2 linked regions of the Pelodictyon luteolum DSM 273 genome follow. The protein of the gene in region 1 interacts with the protein of each later gene in a pairwise test. Links are inferred from orthologs where the notes say so. Each region holds a gene or a part of one and is shown on either strand. Other genes may lie near its edges. The genes, in order: PLUT_RS02350 and lpdA.

Region 1 (7,404 bases):
CGAATTTCTGGAATCCCGACATATTCTTCTTCAGCTCATAGACCGTATCGACCTCGAGGCCGTAAAGGTTCTCTTCTATTTTCTGCGGATCGTTGCGGCTGATGCGGAGGTTGAAGACGTCGGAGAGCGAGTGCGCGGGATCGGACGACATGATGAGGACCCGCTTTCCCGACCGGGCAAGAGCCACTGCTGTGCAGGATGATATGGTGGTCTTGCCCGTTCCGCCCTTGCCGGAGTAAATGATGACCCGGGTTTTGGGCTGGTTTTCTGTTAAATCCCTTGACAGCATAGGCCGCTCCACGGTTTGATGGCGCAAAAATTATTGTCATTCAAGGTACCATTTTCCCGTATCAGAGAAAAGCGGTCTTTTTACGGAGTGCGGCCTCAAGAAGCCGCATGTATTCGTCGTGCGGCACTTCTACAGCCCCGAGTCGACGGAGATGGGGGTTCATGATCTGGGCATCGAGCATGAGATAACCCTTCAGCCGGAGATGGCAGACGAGGTGCCAGAGCGCTACCTGGGAGGCGTAGGAGCGGCGGTAGAACATCGATTCCCCGAAGAAAGCGCCACCGATGGCGATGCCGTAAAGCCCGCCGGCCAGCTCCCCCCGGTAGCGGCACTCGACGCTGTGGGCAAGCCCGAGCTCATGGATACGTATGTATGTTTCGACAATCTCCCCGGATATCCAGGTTTCCGGATCGTCTTTGCGCGGGGCTGCACAGGCCCTGATCACGGCCTCGAAATCACTGTCGAAAAAGACCGAGTACTCACCCCGCCGCTGGAGGCGCAGAACATCACGCGAAGGGCGGTAGCTCTCAAGTGGAAAAAGTGCCCGCATCTCGGGACGGCACCAGTAGAGCTGGCCGTCGGAAGCATCGGCCATCGGGAAGAACCCTTCACGGTAGGCTTTCAGGAGGGCGTCAACCGGGATCATCGCTGAAATCGAGCAGAATGTCTCCAGGCGTCCGCTTCGGCACGTGGTGGATCCCGTTCGGGTCCCGGTAGTAGCGCACCGGATCGCCATCTCCGATCTGGTCGATCACCACCGTTTCGACCGGCTTTCCGAGCGCGAGAACCTGGAGTATCTGGTAGCGGTCGGGAATATGGAGGAGGCTTTGGAGGGCGGGCCGGTCAATGGAAGCGATGATGCAGCCACCGAGGCCTATCGAGGCCGCACCGAGCATGATGACCTCGGCGGCGATGCCGCTGTCGATGGAAAAGTCACTGGTGATCGAGGTGTCGCCGAGCATGACGATATAGGCTGTAGGGCGCTCCCCCGCTTCGGGACCCGGCCAGTCGGCCAGGTAGCCCGCCCATGACAGGAGAGGAAACAGGGCCCTCGAGCAGTCGGGGCCGCTCCGGGCAATGAACTTCAGCGGCTGGAGGTTCTTTGGCGAGGGCACATAGCAGGCAAGCTCCACCAGATCCCGGAGCACCCCGTCCTGGACTGCAACGCTCTCGTCGAACCGCCGGATGCTCCGGCTGCGGACAACGAGGTCCCTGAACTGCATCATACTCACCATCTTCACCCCCTGTCGCGCCATGCGGCGCCGGCAAAATGCGAAAGATCGTCCCACCGGCCGCTTGATATCCACTCGGAGATATAATCAACCGTGCGGGCGTAGCGGAGAGGTTTGCGTCCCGGGTTTTCAAGCCACTCACCCAGTATCTTCCGGTCAAGCGCGTGCATGGCCATGCCGTAGCCAAGCTGTTCCATGGCCATGGCGTTCGATCCCTGCTCGATCTGCCCGTCAAGGGGCCGGAGCAGCAGCTTGCGGCCAAGATGCAGAGCCTCTCCCGGCAGTTCGAAGCCTGCGTTGCAGACCACGCCGGAACACTCCGTAAGATCGCGGAGGAACCCCTCTCGCGAATAGGCCCTGAAATGCAGATGGCCCCGATCGCTGTCTTCCGACACCTTGCCATAGATATGGAATTCATAATCCTCGAACCCGGAGACGAACGCCGTGACGTCATCGATCTCCTCGAACGGCAGGTAGACGAGGATCTTGCCCTTCACGGGCTCCGGGGCAGCGTTGCCGTATAGGGCTGCAGGAATGACCGGAGGAAAGATCGGCTGGTTGAAATGATGCCAGTGCAGGCCGGCATTGTAACGGGCCGGGGCGAAATTCAGGAGGGTATACTTCTCGAAAATGTTCCCTCTGGTCTCAGGAATGGCGTACCGGAATGCGTACTGGTGGCCGAATCCGAGAGAGGGGACATTGCGGATGCGCGCCGCCATGGAGGTGATCGGCTCGAAGTCGGTGATGATAAGGTCGAGGCCCGCGGTGTCGAGGGTGAGGACATCGGCCATCAGGCGGCTGAAATCAAGCTGGAACATCGTCTCCATATAGTTCAGCTTTCCGCGGTAGGTGATGAGGGTCATTCCCTTCATCACCCGGTAGGGCTCGAACACCTCGATTTCGCGCAGCTCATCCTCTTTGCGGCCGCTGACGATGACTTCGACTTCATGCCCGTCTTCTTTCAGCTTCCTGACAAGTTCCCTGCTCCGGCTGATATGGCCGTTTCCGGTTCCCTGGACACCGAAAAGGATCCTCATGGTTCTCCTGCGTTTATGATTGGGGGCAGAGGGGGTTCCCCGGCCGGAATACTCGGACAACGCGAGTATGGGTCACTACGGTCAATAACGGCAAAGATCGCTTCATATCCATCCCTTACGGAACGATTTTCAGGTTCGCATACTGGACCATCAGGGTCTTTTCGCCGGCGCTCCTGAAAGAGATCCTCGCCTTCTGCTGTGAGCCCTTCCCCTGCAGCTCCACGACGATGCCGGGACCGAACACCGCATGGTGGACCTTCGCACCCTTCTTCATCCCCCCGGTTGCGGGGCGCGCAGCAGTCTCGGGTGCAGGGCTGCCGGACGCAGCGGGACGCCGGAAAGAAGCTGAAGCTGGCGCAGCCACTGCTGCAGGTGCGCCACCTCGCGATACGGCCCGTCCACCTTCACCCAGAAGAACCGACTGGTCGATCTCGCCGATGAACTTCGAGCGAAGGCAGTGCTGCGGCTGACCGTACAGATAGCGGCTCTGGGCCCAGGAGAGAAAAATCTTTTCACGCGCCCTCGTCACCGCCACGTAGAACAGCCGGCGCTCCTCTTCGAGCTGTTCGGGCTCGAAACAGTTGAGCGGGAACAGCCGCTCCTCAAGGCCGGTGATGAACACCACGGGGAACTCAAGGCCTTTTGAAGCGTGCACCGTCATGAGCGAGACGAAGTTGTCGGACTCCTGGGTCTCGTCGTAGTCGGAAGCCAGCGCGATATTCTCAAGGAAGTCTCCGAGAGAACCCCGATCGGGGTTGTGGTCCGAAAAGTCGCGGGCCATAGAGAGCAGTTCCTGCAGGTTCTCATGGCGGGCCAGCGATTCCGGCGTGTTCTCAGCCTGGAGCAGCGAGGGAATGGCGGTAAGCTCGAAGAGTTCGTGAAGCACGTCGTAGACAGTGCCGTCCACAGCCGTTTCCCTCAGTTTCTCGATCACCGCGGAGAACGAGCCGAGGGCCGTGAGCAGGCGCTGCGGGAACCCGCCCTCACCCGCAGAGCGTATTGCCTCATAGAGCGTCAATCCACGCTCTTCGGCAAACTGGCGCAGCTTCGTAATGCTGACATCCCCGATCTTGCGGGGCGGAAAGTTGATGATGCGCAGGAGCGATTCAGAGTCGCGGTCGTTCTGGATGAAGCGAAGGTATGCGACGGCATCCTTGATTTCGCGCCGCTTATAGAAGGAGACGCTGCCGAAGATCTTATAGGGAATCCGGCTCTGGCGCATGGCGTCTTCCAGCACGCGGGACTGGGCGTTGGTCCGGTAGAAGACCGCGAAACTGCGGAACTCCAGCCCCTTTTCACGGTGCATCGAAAGGATGCGCTCCCCGACCTTTTCAGCCTCATTGCGTTCATTGTATGCTTCAATCAGCGTCAGGGGATCGCCTTTGGCGCCCTGCGGCACCAGCTCTTTTTTGATCTGGCGGCTGTTGCGGCTGATGACGCTGTTGGCCGCCGTGAGGATGGTGGCGGTGCTTCGGTAGTTGTCGACCAGCTTGAAGGTCTCCGACTCACGGTAATCGTCCTGGAAGTTCAGGATATTGGAAATGTCCGCTCCGCGCCAGGAGTAGATGGACTGTGCATCGTCGCCGACAACGAAAATATTGCGATAGCGCTCGGCAAGCTGCTTGGTCACCAGATACTGCGCACGGTTGGTGTCCTGGTACTCATCGATAAGAATGTAGCGGAACAGTTCCTGCAGCTCATGAAGTACGTCGGGATGTTCCCGGAACAGCTCAAGCGGCTTTATGAGCAGGTCGTCGAAGTCAAGTGCGTTGTTCTCCCTCAGCTTCCTGGTATAAAGTTCATAGACCAGGGCCGCCTTCTGCTGGTTGTAGTCAGAAGCGTTCCGGTGGAACTCGGAGGGGAGGATGAAACTGTTCTTGGCCTTGCTGATGAGACCCTGCACCGTGTTGACCGGCACGGCGTCCTGCTGGATGCCGAGCTCAGTCATGGACTGGCGGATCAGGCTCTTGCTGTCGTCGGAATCGAAAATGGAAAAGCTCCTGCTGTAGCCAAGACGCTCGATATAGTCGCGCAGCAGGCGGGCGAACACCGAATGGAACGTGCCGATCCAGAGCCCTGAGGAGGCGCCCGGGCCGAGGAGCGTGTCCACCCGGTGGCGCATTTCTCCAGCGGCCTTGTTGGTGAAGGTAAGGGCGAGGATGTTCTTTGAAGGGACTCCCTTCGTCCCTATCAGGTGAGCGATGCGGTAGGTAATCACCCGGGTCTTGCCGGAGCCGGCTCCGGCAAGCACCATGACGGGCCCTTCCGTTGTGCTGACGGCGCTTTGCTGCACCGGGCTGAGGTCGCGTAAAAAATCGGTCAAAACAGTAGGAGCCCTGTTGATTGTTGTTCGTGACGGACATGCCTGAAGGTGCCGCCGCCCGTTGAAGTTCGTATAAGTATAGCCATTTTACAACTTTTTAGGGCATCCCGCCATAAGGATGTTTTTCACTCCACAAGGAACCCGAAAGAGGCAATTCTCTACGGGAGTTTCAGGGGGAGTTGCTATATTGAAGTACAGAGCCATGCTCACTTAACACTGCAATAAACCGATGTTTCCACTCGTCTACGAAATCAACACCCGGATCTGGCTGCAGAAGCTCGGCCGGCTCAACAACCGGCCGGTCACGCTCGGCAACGTTCCGGACTCGGAGTTCCGGTTCTTTTCCGAATCGGGATTCGACATGGTGTGGCTCATGGGAGTATGGAAACCCAGCGAGTACAGCCGGGCCATAGCCACCTCGCACCCCGACCTCAGGGCCTCGCTGCTCGAGCATCTTCCATCACTCCAGCCGGCCGACATAGCCTCTTCTCCCTATTCCATCCCCTCCTACACCGTCAACGAGGCGCTCGGAGGGCACGATGAACTGCTCCTGTTCCGCGAGAAGCTTGCCCATTACGGCATCCGGCTCATGCTTGACTTCGTGCCGAACCATCTGGCTCTCGACAACCAGTGGCTGCCGGCCCACCCTGAATTCTTCATCTCCGTCTCGCAGGCCGAACGCAGCCATGACCCCGGTTCAAGCTTCGAATACGCACAGGGAAAATATCTCGCCTACAGCCGCGATCCTTATTTCCCGTCCTGGACCGACACCCTGCAGATCAACTATGCCAATCCCGCGACGCATGCGATGATGACAGGGAACCTCCTGAAAATCAGCGAACTCTGCGACGCCGTCCGTTGCGATGTTGCCATGCTGGTGCTCAAGAGCGTGTTCAACACCACATGGAAGAACCTCAGCGGGCATATGAAGGACGAGTTCTGGGGTCCGGCAATCGCCGCCGTAAAGGCACGCCATCCGAAATTCACGTTCCTTGCCGAATCATACTGGAACAAGGAGTGGGAACTGCAGCAGCAGGGCTTCGACTTCACCTACGACAAGCCCTTCTACGACTACCTAGCCAGTGCGCCGGTCAATGTCGAAAAGCTGAAAGGCCACATGCAGGCCCAGTGGAGCTACCAGCAGCATCTCTGCCGTTTCATCGAGAACCATGACGAACCAAGAGCCGCAGACAAGATGGGGCTGAACAACCGCGCCGCAGCGCTCTGCTGTCTCATGGCGCCCGGCATGCACCTCGTGCACCAGGACCAGATGGACGGGTACCGCCACAAAATCCCTGTGCAGCTCATCCACCAGGCGCCTGAACACGCGGACCGCGACCTCGGCGACCTCTACCGGAAACTCTTCATCCTGCAGCGTGATCCGGCCTTTCAGGAAGGACAGATCGAATGGCTCGACCTTCAGGGATCGAACCACACCCACTGCATCGGCTTCCACCGTTTCACCCCGGAGCGCCACGCCTTCGTCCTTGCCAACTTCGGCTCCACGGGCATCGCCTTCGACGTCACGCACCCAGTGCTCGAACAGGTGGAGCGGAGCCAGATCGGCGTCCTCAGCACCGCACACGGCAACCGGACCGCGGCGCCGCACCTGTCCGGACAGGTCATACAGGTACGGCTTGCTCCACATGAAGCCGTAGCGATAACATTCTAAGGCGCAAGACAACGCCAAACAATGCCAGCAACCCACCCTATGATGCGCATCCATAGAACGACTCTGGAACTCTGCACCAGGAAGCCTATCGAGATCATTGACATAACCCGGGCGGCAGAGGACGCCGTGGCCGGTTCGGGCCTCAAGGACGGCCTCCTCACCCTCGTCAGCCGCCACACCACCGCGTGTCTCAACATCAATGAACAGGAAGAACGGCTGATGGAGGACATCGAAACGTTCCTCAAGCGCCTCGCCCCGAAAGACGGGAACTACCTCCACAACCTCCAGCCCATCGACGGACGGGACAACGCCCACTCCCACCTGCTCGGGCTCTTCATGAACACCACTGAAACCATCCCATTCTCGGAAGGCAGACTCATGCTCGGCCGGTGGCAGTCGATCTTCTTCATCGAACTTGACGGACCACGACCCGAACGCAGCGTCCTCATGCAGGCAACCGGCATCTGAAACCCCCAGCGCCATGAACGACACACGCCCTCTCCTTGACCGGATCCTCTCCCCGCGCGACCTGAAAAAACTCTCGACGAAGCAGCTGCAGCAGCTGGCCGACGAGTGCCGCAAGGAACTGATCGAGCTCATCGCCATGAACGGCGGGCATTTCGCATCCAGCCTCGGCGTCACCGAACTGACCGTTGCGCTGCACCATGTATACAACACCGAAGAGGACCGGATCGTCTGGGACGTGGGGCATCAGGCCTACATCCATAAAATGCTGACCGGCCGGCGCAGCCGGATGCAGACCAACCGGAAATACGGCGGCATCGCCGGCTTCCCTAAAATCCATGAAAGCCCGCACGATGCGTTCGGCACCGGACACGCCTCAACCTCCA
Region 2 (7,298 bases), 370 kb from region 1 along the record:
CGAGCTCGCGCTTTGCACGGTCAACACTCTGCGAAGGGGGAAGAAGCACCTGTGCCTGCTTGCCGCGGAAGGAGATGAGTGCGACCTGGTCGCGATGCACATAAGCGTTCTGTAGCAGGCTTGCAACCGCGCCCTTGGCCTGGCGCATGCGGTTGAGTGCCATCGAGCCGGAGGCGTCGACCATGAAGATGAACAGGGTACCGCTCTTGTCGCGGAACCGCTTGATCTTCACGTCGTCCTTGCTGATGATGAGGGCGGTTTTCGGCCTGCCCGCCATCTTCTTGTCTTTCTTGCGGGTCTCCTGCCACGGAGCTGCCGATATCAGCGTGGGGATGAGGGCCACCTTGCCGCTGCGCATCTCGCCGGGCTGGGCCCTGACGAAACGGCCGCGCCGGTTGTTCAAGGCCTCGCCGCGGCTTCCCGACGTGCTCTTCTTCTTCGAAGCCAGCGAAATGTTCATGATGTTGTCCGGCAGCTCGGTCTCGATGGCTTCCATCATGAGCTCCTCGATCATGTCGGGGGTCTCCTCCTTCTCCTCTTCGGCATCGGCGTCCGTCGAGTTGTCCGGCTGCTGCTCTTCTTCCCCGTCCTGCGGCTCCTCTTCGGGAGGCGGCGCCTCTTCGGGTCCCATCTCCTCAGCCGCCTCTTCACGCTCGGGCATGCGGGTCGCACGGGGAATGAGCACCAGCTTGATGGCCAGCTTCATGTCCTCTTCATCGACATCGCTGCGCTGCTGTAGGGCTGCGCTGGCAAGTGCGGCACGGACGGTGAAAATGTCGACGCGGTTGCCCTCGACGCCGAGGCTGAGGGCGGTCTGTATGAGCGCCTGCACCTGTTCTTTCGTGATGGAGACCAGCGGAAGCTGTTCCTTGGCCGCATCGATGAACCCGGCGAGCATTTTCAGTTCGTCGCGGGTATCTTCAAGATTCCTTTTTCCAAGGACGACATCGACGATTTTCTTGCGCGCCCGGAAATCGTTCTGCGCGGTGAAGGGGACGATGATGCCGATCCTGTCGAGCAGGCCCATGCGCACCTCGCCGTCTGTGGGGTCGTAGGTACCGACCAGCATGAAGTTGGCCGGGTGCACCTCGCTGAGTCCTTCACGCTCGACGAGCACTTCGCCCCTCGACATGGCGTCCATGATGTGCGACACGGCCGAGCTGTCAAGCAGGCTCAGCGAGTCGACATAGAGCACGCCGCCATCGGCTTTTGAGAGCACGCCGTGCTGCACGACGCGTACGCCGCTTGCCAGAGTCGCCTCAAGGTCGACGCCGCCGATGAGGCGGTCTTCAGTGACGTTCAGGGGCAGTTCCACGAAGGGGGTCCCTTCGGGAAGGATGTCGGCAAATGCCCTGGCCAGAGTCGACTTGCCCGAGCCTACGGCCGAGGGGATGACGACACCGCCGAGGGCTGGATCGACGGCCAGCAGCATGAGCGCCTGCTTGGCCAGATCCATTCCCACTATATCGGTAAAAGCTATCTTCATTATACTGCTTCTGCTTCTCCAAGGACTTTTGCGAGCTCACGTTCGATCTTCTCTCCAGCATCAAGCGTCTCCAGCGGATCCTTGCGGAGGCGGTGGCGGAGGCAGAGTCCTGCGATCTCCCTGACATGCTTCATGGTGACCACCTTCTGGCCCATGAAGGCGGCGTGGGCGTGGGCGGTACGGGTGATGGTAAGTTCACCGCGGTGGCCGTCGATGCCGAGGTTCATGCAGAGGCGGGCGATGTCGGTCAGTACCTCGTCGCTCATCGTCACTTCCGGAAGCAGGTCCTTGGCGGTCTGGATCTTCTTCTGCAGCTTGACCTGCTCGCGGTTGTACTTCTTCATGAAGGCATCCGGGTCCTCATCGAAGTCACGGCGGCGCTTGACGATGTCGACACGCTTGGCGACGTCGAGGATGGTGATGATGCGGGCATGGAGGCCGAAACGGTCGAGGAGCTGCGGGCGGAGCTCGCCTTCCTCGGGGTTGCCGGAACCGACGAGCACGAAGCGGGCCGGGTGGCGGATGCTGATGCCCTCGCGCTCGACCACGTTCTTGCCGCTGGCGGCCACATCAAGCAGCACGTCGACAAGGTGGTCGTCGAGGAGGTTGACCTCGTCGATGTAAAGGAAGCCGCGGTTGGCCTGGGCGAGCAGACCCGGCTCGAAGGCCTTGACGCCGCTGGTGAGCGCCTGTTCGATGTCGATGGTACCGCAGACGCGGTCTTCAGTCGCACCGAGCGGAAGGTCGACGACGGGAACGGGGATCTTCTCGGTCTTCAGGGTTGCGGGGTCGATCGCTTTTGCGCCTTTCCTTGCATCCTCACCCTCGACAAACTGCGAAGGGGTGCGGTTGTAGATGTCGTCCTGTACGCGTTCGATGAAGGGAAGCACCTCTGCAAGCGCACGGACCGTGGTGCTCTTGCCGGTACCCCTGTGGCCCATGACGAGCACGCCGCCGATCCTCGGATCGATGATGTTGAGGATCAGACTGAGCTTCATTTCCTCCTGGCCGACGATGGCGGTGAAAGGAAACGCAAGGCCGGACTTCTTCTTGGCAGGAGCTGCAGCCTTTTTGGGTGCAGGAGCCGCTGCGGCCTTCTTGGCAACTGTTTTCCTGGCAGCAGTTTTCTTGGCAGCTGTTTCAGTCTGAGTCATAATTGATCGTTTGGTTGAGACCCCGCCCCGTGAACCGAGAAATCATTCACCGGAAAAGGCTTACTGTTGGTTAAGGAGTTGCAATAATAAACCTTGAATTTATGCTTTTAGCCCGACAATCGAAAATCCTTTTAATAAAGGTGGCGGCCGGCATGCCCTTCACTCCCCGAGAGCCTGCAGGGCGGCTTCACGAATCGACTCCGACAGGGTCGGGTGCGCGTGGACGACCGAGGAGAGCCTTGATGCCGTGATGCCGAGGCTTCTGGCAAGCGCCAGCTCCCCGATGAGCTCCACTGCGCCGTGGCCTATGAGATGGGCGCCGAGCAGCGGCCCGCCCCCGGCCTCGAACACCAGTTTCACCAGCCCTTCGAGGCTGCCGTAGGCGTTGGCTTTGCCGGATGCGGCAAAGTTCGAGCGGCCGACCGACACGTTTTTCCCGGCAGCAACCGCCTGCTCCTCGCTCATGCCGATGCTTGCGATGGAGGGCTCGGCATAGACGCAGCGCGGGATCATGGTATCTTCCAGGGGTTCGGCAGAGGTGCCGGCGATGGAGGCAACGGCGATGGCGGCCTCGGCCGAGGCCTTGTGGGCGAGCAGCATCCCGCCGCGCACGTCGCCGATGGCGTATATGTGCGCCACGGCGGTCCGGCACAGTGCATCGGTTTCAATGAACCCCCGCGACACACCGACACCGGCAGCCTCGAGCCCGAGCCCTTCGGTGCTGCCGCCGACACCGACAGCCAGCAGCAGACGCTCCGCCTCGATCTCCTGCGGCTCTTCACCCGGAACCATAAGCCGGGCCGTAACCCGCTCCCCTTCTCTTTTTACGTCCTCGAGCTTCGAGCCGGTAGCGACCGTGATGCCGGCCTTCTGGAACGAGCGTTTGAGGGCTTCGGATATCTCGGCATCTTCAAGCGGCATGAGGCGGTCCATCATTTCGACGATGGTGACCCGGGTACCGATGGTTGCATAGAACCAGGCCAGCTCTACGCCGATCGCCCCGCCGCCGAGCACGATCATGGAGGCCGGCAGTTCCTTCATGGCAAGAGCCTCGCGGCTCGTGATGAGAAGGCGAAGATCGGGCTCAAGGCCCGGAATGGTGCGCATCCTGCCGCCGGTGGCGATGATGATGGAGCGTGCGGTGATGGTGTCGGCAACCGCACCCTCACGGATGATGTCGAGCTCGTGCGGACCGGCAAAGCGCGCCTCGCCGGGAACTACCTCCACACCCGCTTTGCGCAGCTGGTACTCGATTCCCTTCGAGATCTTCAGCACCACCGTACGGCTGCGCTTTACGGCTGCAGCAAGCTCAAAGGATGCACCGGGAGCATGCAGGCCGAGCGCCGCCCCTTTCCGGACGAGGTCGAACGCCTCGGCGCTCCGGAGCAGGGCTTTGGTTGGAATGCAGCCCCAGTTGACGCAGACGCCGCCCAGTGCCGATTTTTCAATGAGGGCGACCTGCATGCCCATACGGGCGGCAAGGAGTGCCGCCTCGTAGCCGCCGGGCCCGGAACCGATGACGGCAACGTCTACCTTGCGGGGAGCTGAAAGAGGAGTTGAAGCGTTCATGGAAGGCATACGCTGAATTGTGTCAGGGTTTTAGTATAATGTTCAGCAAAATGCAAAATCACCCGCAAAAAAACGAATGCCCCCCCGGGGGGGACCTGGCCCTTGAGCCGAAAAAACTCACCCTGCAGGTCAGCAGGGTGCAGTGCCCAATGCGCATCGACCAGTACCTTACCCGGCAGGTCGAAAACGCAACCCGGAACAAGGTACAGGAAGCCATCGAGGACGGACGGGTGCTGGTGAACGGCAAATCGGTGAAGTCGAACTACCGGGTGAAGTCCTGCGACTCGATTGAGATGACCTTCCTCCGCCCGCCCGCTCCGGAGCTTGCGCCCGAAGACATCCCGATCGACATTGTCTACGAGGACAGTGACCTCATGGTGGTCAACAAGGCCCCCGGCATGGTGGTGCATCCTGCGTTCGGCAACTGGACCGGCACGCTCGCCAACGCCATCCTGCACCACTTCGGCACCGATGCAGAAGAACTTGAAACGGATGAACTCCGTCCCGGCATCGTGCACCGGCTCGACAAGGACACCTCCGGCCTCATCATCGTCGCCCGGAACCCCACCGCACTCCACCGCCTTGCCAGGCAGTTCGCCGACCGGAAGGTGTCGAAACTCTACACCGCCATCCTCTGGGGGGTGCCGGAGCCGCAGGAAGGCACCATCCATACCAACATCGGCCGCTCGAGAAGGGACCGCAAGGTCATGGCCAACTTCCCCTACGAGGGACTTGAGGGCAAAACGGCCATAACCGACTACCGGGTCACCGAAAACCTCCACTGGTTCTCACTCGCAGAGCTTACCCTCCACACCGGCCGGACCCACCAGATCCGCGCCCACATGCAGCACCTCGGCCACCAGATCCTCGGTGACACCACCTACGGCGGCGCTTCACTGCGAACCCTCGACTTCCCGAGAAGCGAAAGCTTCGTCAAAAACCTCCTCGACCTCCTCCCCCGCCAGGCCCTGCACGCCGCAAGCCTTTCCTTCCACCAGCCCACGACCGGGCGTCCGCTTTCCTTCACTGCACCGCTTCCCGAAGACATGGCGCAAGCTCTTGAGAAAATCCGCGTCATATACAGGAGCGCAAGAGAAGCCTGAAGCCGATCATCTCTGCCGGGGACCCGAACCGGCAGACCATCATCTTCATCCTCTCCTGCCATGTGCCCATGACAATTCAGGAAGCCAACACGAAGAAAACAGGACAGTACGTATGAACACAGGAATGAAAACCGCAGCTCTGGCAGCGTTTCTCGCCGCAGCCGCTTACGGGCCGGACGCACAGGCGAAAGTAAATGTCAACATCAACCTCGGAGCCCCCGGCCCCGTCATTGTGAGCTCCCCGACGCCGGTTGTCGTCGAGCAGCGGGGTCCCCGGCGCTTTGCAATCGAGCGCCAGCCGCGGTTCCTCTACACTCCGGATCTCGGGTTCTATGTCTCGGTAGGCGCGCCCTATGACATCATCTATTACCAGGACCAGTACTACATCTATGACGGAGGGGAGTGGTACCGCTCATCAAACTACCGCGGTCCCTGGATGACGGTGCGCAGGCAGCGCCTGCCCACTCACATCTCACGGTACCGGTATGAGGAGATCCGCCAGCGGCGGGACCGGGAATACCGCCGAGCAGAGAGTTGGGAACGGCAGGACAGGAATCGCCCTAATGACCGTTACAATGACCGTTCCAATGACCGTTCCAATGACCGTGACCGCCAGAGAGACGCAGATCGCCCCCGCTGGAGATGAACGATTGACGGCCCCCGGGGATTATCTGTAATGCTGTATATTACACGAATAGAGCAGTGAGCACAGCGGCCGGCAGCACCACACTGCCTGGCCGCTTTCTTGTACAACGAAAAAGACAGCTTCACATTCAAACCCCTTGACGCCAATGACCCGATCCCCGGCATCCCTCCTCATCGTCCTGCTTTTCGCTTCTCTCCTCTCCGGCGGGACCCTCCAGGCCACGGAACAGGGTCCGGCGGCGCCGAGGGTTGCTCCGCCCTGCCGGCCGCACACTGAGACGCTCTGCGGGGTGGAGGTCTCCGACCCGTTCCGCCCGCTTGAGGATTTCAGTGTTCCCGCTGTCGCGGAGTGGGTCCAGGAGCAGTCGGAGCATGCCCGCGCGGTGCTCGAAAGCATCCCCGGCAGAGGTAAACTGCTCCGGAAAATGGAGGAGTTCGACCTGAGGAGGAAGTCGAAGGCCTACAGTCTCTCCATCACCGACAACGACCGTTACTTCTACCTCAAGGAAACGCCCGGCGATGAAACCGGCAAACTCTACCTGCGGGAGGGGTTCAAAGGCAGGGAAACCCTGCTCTTCGACCCCGGCACCCTCGACCGCGAAAAAGGCACGCGCCATGTCATCAGCCACATCTCCCCTTCCGACGACGGGTTGAGGGTAGCCGTATCGGTATCGGCCAACGGCTCGGAAGATGACCGCATCCTCATCATGGACGTCGACCGTAAACAGCTCTACCCTGAAATCATCGACCGCTGCCGGTTCGCCTCTCCCTCATGGACGGAGGACGGCACCGCATTCATCTACAACAGGCTGCGGCCCCTTACCCGCCCGGGCCAGAACCCGCAGTACGACAGTCAGGTATTCCTGCACCGGGCCGGTACCGACCCGAAGGAGGATATCGAGATATTTTCAGCCGAAAAGTACCCCGAGCTGCAGATTGCAGGCTCCGAGATTCCCGGCGTCACCTATGACCGCGAGAGCGGGCGCCTCTTCGCCTTCGTCTCCAGCGTCGAGCGGCGCCTCCGGGTCTACACCGCCCCTTCGGCCGGCCTGCTGGCCCCGAAGATCGACTGGAAGCCGCTGATCCGCCCCGAAGACGAGATCCATGATTTTGCAACCACAGCGACTGAGCTGTACGTGTTCACGCCGAAAAACGCTCCCCGTTTCAGGATCCTGAAAACCCCGCTCGAGCGGCCGGACTTCAGCAACGCTGAAACCGTCGTCGGGGAAGACCCCGACGCGCTCCTCACATCCTTCAGCCTTACCCGTGACGCCCTCTACTTCACCCGATCCCGCCACGGCGTCGAAGCGACGATGTACCGGCTCGAGCACGCGACCGGCA

The links.
Region 2: the proteins of PLUT_RS02350 (region 1) and lpdA interact in binary tests that used the Escherichia coli proteins (3 or more experiments, as listed by UniProt). The link is inferred for Pelodictyon luteolum DSM 273 from one-to-one orthologs.

The regions. Positions count from the first base shown.
Region 1 is NC_007512.1:528,712-536,115, reverse strand. Bases 2,278-5,265 are described here. They hold PLUT_RS02350 (ATP-dependent helicase), read right to left. Parts: upstream 4,882-5,265; coding sequence 2,674-4,881; downstream 2,278-2,673. Other genes in these bases: PLUT_RS02345 (alpha-amylase family glycosyl hydrolase), read left to right, coding at 5,111-5,265; PLUT_RS02355 (glycosyltransferase family protein), read right to left, coding at 2,278-2,558. In the rest of the region: PLUT_RS02370 (ArsA family ATPase), read right to left, coding at 1-289; aat (leucyl/phenylalanyl-tRNA--protein transferase), read right to left, coding at 351-935; PLUT_RS02360 (nitroreductase family protein), read right to left, coding at 922-1,515; more of PLUT_RS02355, read right to left, coding at 1,527-2,277; more of PLUT_RS02345, read left to right, coding at 5,266-6,553; PLUT_RS02340 (secondary thiamine-phosphate synthase enzyme YjbQ), read left to right, coding at 6,596-7,021; dxs (1-deoxy-D-xylulose-5-phosphate synthase), read left to right, coding at 7,035-7,404. UniProt on the Escherichia coli protein: A helicase with DNA-dependent ATPase activity. Unwinds DNA duplexes with 3'-5' polarity. Translocates on single-stranded DNA with 3'-5' polarity. Initiates unwinding more efficiently from a nicked substrate than double-stranded DNA.
Region 2 is NC_007512.1:895,518-902,815, reverse strand. Bases 2,010-4,891 are described here. They hold lpdA (dihydrolipoyl dehydrogenase), read right to left. Parts: upstream 4,219-4,891; coding sequence 2,800-4,218; downstream 2,010-2,799. Other genes in these bases: PLUT_RS04105 (RluA family pseudouridine synthase), read left to right, coding at 4,260-4,891; bchI (magnesium chelatase ATPase subunit I), read right to left, coding at 2,010-2,640. Also shown: bchD (magnesium chelatase ATPase subunit D), read right to left, coding at 1-1,486; more of bchI, read right to left, coding at 1,486-2,009; more of PLUT_RS04105, read left to right, coding at 4,892-5,312; PLUT_RS04100 (hypothetical protein), read left to right, coding at 5,425-5,958; PLUT_RS04095 (prolyl oligopeptidase family serine peptidase), read left to right, coding at 6,104-7,298. UniProt on the Escherichia coli protein: Lipoamide dehydrogenase is a component of the glycine cleavage system as well as of the alpha-ketoacid dehydrogenase complexes.